DNA from 2 places in the Beduini sp. genome. Region 2 is predicted to be linked to the other one. Evidence: riboswitches for the same ligand, from Rfam matches in the RefSeq annotation. Region 2 holds a riboswitch; the other holds the start of a gene.
What was found. Region 2 has a riboswitch for thiamine pyrophosphate ahead of ACLRVU_RS09220 (energy-coupled thiamine transporter ThiT). Riboswitches for the same ligand answer to the same signal wherever they lie in the genome.
Positions count from the first base shown of each region.

Region 1 (4,219 bases), on a different contig from region 2:
CTGGCAGGTTTAAATCACTTATTCTCTTAGGATAATCATGAACCCCTCGGTCTCCATAGATGGCATATACAGTCTGTGTAATATCCGATAGTTCTTTTGTATAATCAAAATCACCTTGAATACAGGCAAACAGTTCTTTACGATAAAACAGTCTCTCTTCGTTAAACATTTGCAGAACTTCTGCACCATAAAGTTCCATATGTTTAGGAGTCATTACATTTCTATAAAATTCCTCGGCTGGTTTTAAATTGGTATCTAAATAAATAATTTGTTTGCATTTCATCTTATACTTTGCCGCTAATTGCAAGGCAATGATTCCGCCCAAACTGTGACCAATGATTGCGTCATATTGATTGTTACCATAATTCGTATACACCCAACGGGTAAGATCCTCTACTTTCGCAGCTGTGAGTGTAATCTCATGAGGATACTCCACATAATCAATCTCGGTCTCTTTAAAATAAGGGTTCAGATCCTTCCAAATCTTTACAGTACAGTTTACCCCATATAAAAATAATAGTCTCATTCATTTTTTCCTCCTTCCAAGTCATCCTCTATTTCACCATGTACCCATACTCTGCCGCCATCTGGACATTTAGCATCAAACTGTTTAGATCGGGTATTGCCATAATCCAAATCTGCCCCATTTTGCAAAGCATATACGAAGGGATAAATCGTATTCCAAAATTCATGACATAAAGGCGGACATAAATCTTCGACTATATAGATATCTCCTTTCTTACAGAAGCCACCCCGACAGCAGCTTTTAGTAACCGTTAATTTAATTTTAGCCATCTTTTCTTCCTCTTATTAATACGATGTACTCAATGCGCTTTTATTTGTATCTTTGACATCGATCGTGGTGGCGATTCCTTTTCTGCGTTCTTTTTTCGCACAGCAACAAATTCAATATAGCCGGTATCGCTCGGGTAGTCTAGTGCTGCTTCAAACTCCTCTCTCAAAACAATCTTCGCAATCTTTCCTTTAATGAAACCAAAATATTTTCTGTAAGATGCCGCCGGAAATCGCTTTGGCTACTCTCTGCTGATCTTTGCATAAGACGGAAAAATCTTTTTCAAAACCTTCCGCAATGCATAATGCAATCGCCTCACGATCTTCTTCCTCTGCCTTTCTTACCAATATTTCCATGAAGTCCTCCTTGATTACGTTATTCCATTTATCTTTATTTCTTATTTTTCCCCATTTGGCTTTGAGAAGAGATCAATCGTTTTCTTCCTTCTACTTTCACAAGATTCTCTAATTCTTTTAAAGCATCTTTAGCGATCCACTTTTGTGTTAGATCTCCTTTAGCATTTAATTCATGAGCGAGCAGAATCGCTTTTTCATTATAGTCAAAATCACGCTTACCAATTTCTCTCAATGCCCAAGAGACCGCTTTTTTCACATGCTCTCTGTCATCTTGAGAGTAGCTTTTAATATAGTCTAAATAGCGATCCAAAGTATCCTCTTCGATTTGTTTTTCATGAATAGCACTGGAAGCGATCAAAGTAAATGCCGCCCGTTTCTGATAGGTTTCCTCTGCTTCTACCCATCGATCGATCAAGCTTTGATAATGAGGCAATTTAATAATCAAATTCTTGCATAAATGATCACACAGATCCCAAGACACGACATCCTTCATCAGCATTTCCACCTCTTCGAGAGAGGTTGTCTTTTGATCAAAGAGAAGCACAGCTAAAAGTTTTGCTTCATGATACCCTGTCTGCCACAATTCTTCAGCAGTATCATTCGATTTAGTAATCTTTTTAGCGAGCTTGCGAATATCTCCTGTCGATACCCCTAACCCATTTTCTTTAGGAATTCCCATTTTAACGACATTGGCTTTATATTTTTCATCTGCCATTGATTGAAGCTCTAAAATTATTTCCTGACCATTCATAAGCTTTCCTCCTCCTCTAATCCTAACATGATTATTTTTATAAGTCATTCTAATTATTTATTGACTAAAATAAATTCTTGTTGAATTAAATAAATATCCAGCTATAATAAAAGTGTGAACGGGAGCCTGTAGGCAGGCTGAGAGGAGATGACGTAACATCTCGACCGATAACCTGATTTGGATAATGCCAACGTAGGGAATCCTTATATGTACTTTTTAGGACGAGTCTACGTGGCTCGTCTTTTTTTGTTAAGGAGGAATTATGACATTTTTAGAGACATTAATCGAAGAAAACATGCCAATATGGCAGCAATATTTAGACCACCCTTTTATAAAAGGAATGGCAGAAGGAAGTTTAAGCCTTGATCTCTATCATCAATATCTGATTGAAGATACCCTATATCTCAAGGAGTTTGGCAGAGTGTATGCCTACGCCTTATATAAAGCGGATACTTTAGCACAAATGCGATACTTTTATGAAATGCTGTCCATTGTTCAAAAAAATGAAGCTTACAGCCGTATTCTGCATCTACAGGAATTAGGTGAAGATATGGACGAAGTGGAAAATCGAAATCCTGATCCTGTGAATCAAATGTATACCGCCTATATGTTAAACATTGCCAAAAGCGGACAGGTCATTGATGTCTTAGCTGCCTCTTTGCCTTGTATGGTCAGTTATCGTTTCATTGCCGATCACTATGTCCAAAGATCAAAAGATGTCTTGAAACATCATTTCTACGGACAATGGTTCAGCGATTACAGCAACGAAAACTACAGTTATTACACGAAACGCTGGTCTGACCTTTTCAATCAGTTAGCAGAGTCCATCAGTCATGAGCACCAAAATAAAATCAGAAAAATATTTAAAGAATGCTCACTCCATGAATTAAATTTCTGGAATATGGCATATCAGAAAGGAAAAGAAAATGAATAAAGAAATAAAAGAAAACGTAGAGCAGCAGCACCCTCTTATCCATTGCATCACAAACTATGTAACCGTTAATGATGTCGCAAATATGATCTTAGCCATTGATGGCTCACCGATCATGGCAGATGAAATCAAGGAAGTGACCGAAATCACTTCTATCACGAATGCCTTAGTCATTAACATTGGAACCTTAAACCAAACCAAGGTAGAATCGATGATTGCTGCCGGGAAAAAAGCAAACGAACTACATCACCCTGTCATTTTGGATCCGGTAGGAGCCGGGGCTTCAACCTATCGCAATGAAGTGACAGAACGCCTTTTAAAAGAAATCCAATTCACTGTGATCAAAGGAAATATCTCAGAAATTAAATGTATCGCTCAAAAAACGAACACGACTGCCGGGGTTGATGCCAATGATGCCGATTTGGTCAACGAAGCCAATATCGATGAAGTCCTGGCCTTCGCTAAAAAATTGAGTCAGCAGACCGGAGCAGTCATTGCGATTACCGGGCCGATCGACGTAGTCTGTGACACTGAACACTCCTATCTGATTAAGAATGGGCATCCGATCATGTCGAGGATTACCGGAACCGGATGTATGCTTGCCGGTGTGATTGCTGTTTATGTTGCCGCTAATCCCAAACAGCGACTAGAAGCAACCGCTTATGCCGTCACGATGATGGGCGTTGCTGGAGAAAGCGCGTATGATAAGATGTGTCAGCAAAAAGTCGGAACTTCAAGCTACCGTACTTATCTGATCGACGCTATGAGCATGATGAGCCATGAAACATTAAACGGAGGAATGAAAGTTGAAATTCAATAGAAACGATTTAGGACTGTATTTAGTCACCGATCAGCGCTGGTTAAACGGACGTCCTTTAGTCGAAGATATTCGTCAAGCGATTCTTGGTGGAGTGACAATGGTACAGCTCCGCGAAAAAAATTTAGATGAAGATGCTTTTATTAAAACAGCGAAAGAGGTAAAGGCCCTTTGTCAGGAATATCACATTCCTTTTATCATCAATGATAATATTCAGGTTGCTTTAGCTGTAGACGCTGACGGCGTTCATGTTGGTCAAAGTGATATGGAAGCTTCAAAAGTAAGAGCTTTAATCGGTCCCGATAAAATCTTAGGGGTATCCGCTCACGATATTCAAGAAGGATTGATTGCCAAAGCTAACGGAGCTGATTATTTAGGGATCGGTACCATGTTCGCAACGACATCAAAAGAGGATGCGACTCCGGTCAGTTTAGAAACAATGAACGCGATCATGGATGCCACACACCTCCCAGCTGTCGCTATTGGCGGCATCTCTCAGAAAAATCTTTCTGAATTTAAAGGAACAAAGATTGATGGAATTGCTGTTATCTCTGCTATCCTAGCTCAAAAT
Region 1 is NZ_JBKTEM010000003.1:210,865-215,083, reverse strand. It holds gene ACLRVU_RS07340 (alpha/beta fold hydrolase) at 1-526, opposite strand, end outside; gene ACLRVU_RS07335 (TIGR04076 family protein) at 523-795, opposite strand; gene ACLRVU_RS07330 (hypothetical protein) at 985-1,149, opposite strand; gene ACLRVU_RS07325 (DNA alkylation repair protein) at 1,184-1,900, opposite strand; TPP riboswitch at 2,009-2,117, shown strand; gene tenA (thiaminase II) at 2,163-2,834, shown strand; gene thiM (hydroxyethylthiazole kinase) at 2,827-3,651, shown strand; partial or broken gene thiE (thiamine phosphate synthase) at 3,638-4,219, shown strand, end outside.
Region 1: it holds a riboswitch for thiamine pyrophosphate, as region 2 does, so the genes downstream of both, tenA (thiaminase II) here and ACLRVU_RS09220 (energy-coupled thiamine transporter ThiT) in region 2, are expected to answer to the same signal.

Region 2 (4,219 bases):
AATATGTTTATTGTATAAGGCATATCCATATTGGTTGATATATCCTTTTAAGTTTGGGCACATTGAACGGAAAGTACTGCCAACTTCAATCGCTTCATCAAGCAACCCCTCGTTTTTTAATGAGCGTACATAATCTGTCGCTTCATAGTCATTGAAAGATGTCACATCATCCTCAAATTTTTTTGCATAACCACTTAAATCTACTTTTGTCATAACTTTGCCCTCCTGTACAACATTATAACACTGTTTCTTATAAAAATAAATTTTTAAAGTCATTTTATAGCAGGAATTATTCACTAATATAGAAAGAATGTTAAGGATTGAATCGTTTTTTGAAGAATTCTTGATGATTTACTTTTGGGAAGATATGAATGAAATCAAAAAAAGAGTGAATACTGAAAGTGTAGTAAATAAGAGAAAAAATGTGAATAGTGAATTAGGAGGATAATTTTATGGGTATGAATGAAGATTTATTTGAAATCAGTAAATCCCTATCTCATATTAAAGAAACAGGTATGTATGATGTTGAAAAATATTGCTGTTCCCTGCTGCATTTAACCAATCAGTTAGAATATTTCTACTGCAATCTAGTCCCTAAAGGTTCCGGTGAAAGTGCAAGCACTTATTATCGTTTGCATGATCGACCTAAGGAACATCAAATGGCATATTTCAATATTGGGCGTGGATTCCCCAAAGAACTGATGGATGGTCATTGGTGTTATGTACTAAAAGATCTGGGATATAAAGCATTAGTCATTCCGAGTACATCTATAAAAAAAGATTCTAAACCGTGCCATCCTCAGTTTGAGATGGATATAGAAATTGAATATTATGGGAAAAGATTAAAAAGCAGAATACAGCTGAGTGATATACGTTCTATCGATATGCAGCGATTAGATTTAAGAAAACCGTTTTGTCCTGTTTTTACTGATCGAGAAGTGATTAAAGAATTTGTTGAAAACAATTTACTGAAATAAAAAAAGAGCCGAAGCTCTTTTTATTATAAGTTTAATAAACGTTTAGTATCTCTAGCAATGACTAATTCTTCATCAGTAGGGATAACAAAGACTTTGATCTTTGATTCAGGTGTACTGATTAAGGCTTCTTCACCGATTGCTTCATGGTTGATGTCTTCATTGATTTGAATTCCTAAAGCTTCTTTGATAGCTTCTAAGATATCATGACGACCGCTGAATGAGTTTTCACCGATTCCAGCTGTAAAGGCGATCGCATCACATCCACCCATTTGAACAAAGTAGCGTCCGATATAATCAGCAACACGTCTTACGAAAATCTGTCTTGCTAATTTCGCTCTTTCGTTCCCTTCCTTCATTGCCTTTTCAACATCTCTGAAGTCACTTGAAACACCAGAAACACCTAACAGACCAGATTGTTTATTTAAGATATCAATCATTTCTTCTACAGAAATATTTGTTTGTTCGCAAATATAAGAAATAATAGAAGGATCAACATCACCAGAACGAGTTCCCATCATGATACCTGCTAACGGAGTTAATCCCATTGAAGTATTAATTGATTTTCCATCTTTAACAGCACTTAAACTTCCACCAGCACCTAAGTGACAAACAATGATCTTTGAATGTTCAGGATTTCCTAATTTTTCAATAACTTTTTGTGATACATAGAAGTGGCTAGTCCCATGTGCCCCGTATTTTCTTACTTTATTTTCAGTGTAATATTTATATGGGATTGGATAGATATATGAACTTGGTTCCATTGTCTGATGGAATGCTGTATCAAATACCGCAACCGCTCCAGCAGTAGGAATGGCTTCTTTAAATGCATAATAACCGGTTAAATGAGCTGGGTTATGTAAAGGTGCCAACGCTCTGATCGCATCGATCTTATCTGCTGTATCTTGATCAAAGATAGCTGAAGAACTGAAATATTCTCCACCATGAACCACACGGTGACCAACACCTTTGATTTCGTCTAAAGAATTAACAATTTTTTTATCAATCAAAGCTCCCAGCAACAAATGCACTGCTACTTTATGATCTTTGATTGGTAATGTTTTTACGTCTTTTTCACCGTTGTATTTGATTGTAAAGATCGCATCGTCAAATCCGATTCTTTCGATAACTCCGGAAGTGATCGGAGTTTCGTCATCCATTTCAAACAAACGGAATTTTAATGATGAACTTCCTGCATTAACAGAAATAATTTTTGCCATAAATACACCCCTTTTTTTAAAATCAATTCTATTATATGCCTATTTATAAGAAAAGACCATACTAAAATGTGTTAATTATTTAACAAGCTTCCTATAAAAAATACTTGCTATTTAGGGGGAATGGTTCTATCATAATATCTGCCAGGGGTGCATCTGCTGAGAGAACCAATGTTCAACCCTTTGAATCTGATACTGGATAATACCAGCGTAGAGAGAGCTAAATAGGAACTATTGGCTTTCCGCTTTGGAAAGCTTTTTTATTTGGCGGTGGCATTATATAAAGATAGGAGAGAAAGTATGAAAAACAAAAAAGTATTATGGATGAGCTATATCGCAATGTTCATCGCCTTAGAAGTCGCAATGGAATTTGTCAATCGGGCAATGCCCGGCATGCCGTTTGGCGGCAATATTTCATTTTCATTGATCGCCATCTTTTTGGCGTCTTACCTTTTAGGTGTTAAAGGCGGCATCATTGTAGGGGTAGGGTCTTCCATCATTTTATTTGCAGTGGGGATCGCTACTTTTTGGGGATGGTGGTCTGTTGCATTAGACTATTTAATTCCATTTGGAGTATGTGGCTTAGCGGCACTGATTAAAAATATCCGTTTAAAAAACGGCTGGGAGGTTCCTATTGGAATAGGTTTTGCGATGATTTTGAAGTTTTTATCTCATTATTTTTCCGGAGTCTTCCTTTTTTATCAGAATACGCCAGCAGGAATGAGTAAATATTGGTATTCCTTTATCTACAATTTACCTTATAATTTGGCAACTTTAGTAGTTTGTTTCGTTCTTGTGATGGTTTTATTACCAAAATTAAAGAAGGTTGTCAAGCTGTAGTGTGTATACACACACATGACTATCATTCATAGTGAGATTTGCTATAATGGTTGAGTAATGGAAATAAGTAATGAAATTTAGGGGATTTACGCAATAAACAGTGGATCAAACGGAGTTTAAATGTGAAATTCAAAGTGAGTTTCCCTAAATTAGTTGAAAAAGCAACTTTTTTATAAAGCTGCTTTTTTTGTGTATCAACAAAATTATTTAGACATAATCCGACAAGATATTTAAATAAAAACTCAAATATGCAAGAAATGTGTAGACACACTTACCTATTTATCGAAACTTAAAGTTCTGTTAGAATGGTAACGTGGAGGTGAGAGGGACAAACCAAGTAATAAAGTCTTTTTTTAGTTGGGAATCAAGGGGAGGAAAACTAAAAAAAGCGCAAAGGCAGAAAACGGGATAAGAGTAAATAACCTAAGGAATACTAAAAACGTAGTAAATTTATCAAAAATCTTTGAATTGTTACGTTGTTTCGACAGTTTTTTCATTTTGCCTTTGTTAAAATAAGCGTGTATTCGAGTTATTACACGAATTTAAAACAAAAAATGGAAGAAGATATGCAGAAAATAAAGAATATAAAAAGAAAAGGAAAGTTCCGACTATCGGCAAATGGTGGAATAACACCTTGATGAAACTGTATATCCGGAACCATTTTTTTGTTTTTTAAAGACCATCTTCGATAAATAAAATTGAGACTATCTATTTATCTGTAAATTGTGTATAATATTTACGTTATAGAAAGAAGGCAGGTCATGAATAAACCTAAGTTAGGCGATGAAGTCCTTATCCATAGTTATAAACATGATGGGAAGATTCATCGCAGTTGGTCTAAAGGTTTAGTTCTTGATGCAAATGAGGATCATACGATTGTAATCAATGTTAAGACATTGGTGACAGAAGCGGATGGTAGAGTCTGGTGTACGAGGGAACCGGCAATCTGTTATTTTCCTAACCATGAATGGTATAATGTAATTTGTATGATAAGGAATAATGGAGTATATTTCTATTGTAACTTAGCTAGTCCCAGTCTTTGGGATGGAGAGGCAATAAAATATATCGACTATGATCTGGATTTAAAAGTTTTTCCTGATTGTAAATACAAAGTGCTTGATGAAGAGGAGTACCGTCAGCATCAGCGCAAAATGCATTATCCTGATGAATTAGATATTATTTTGAGGT
Region 2 is NZ_JBKTEM010000005.1:28,825-33,043, forward strand. It holds gene ACLRVU_RS09205 (hypothetical protein) at 1-213, opposite strand, end outside; gene ACLRVU_RS09210 (hypothetical protein) at 453-977, shown strand; gene ACLRVU_RS09215 (acetate/propionate family kinase) at 1,001-2,194, opposite strand; TPP riboswitch at 2,328-2,426, shown strand; gene ACLRVU_RS09220 (energy-coupled thiamine transporter ThiT) at 2,492-3,031, shown strand; gene ACLRVU_RS09225 (DUF402 domain-containing protein) at 3,793-4,219, shown strand, end outside.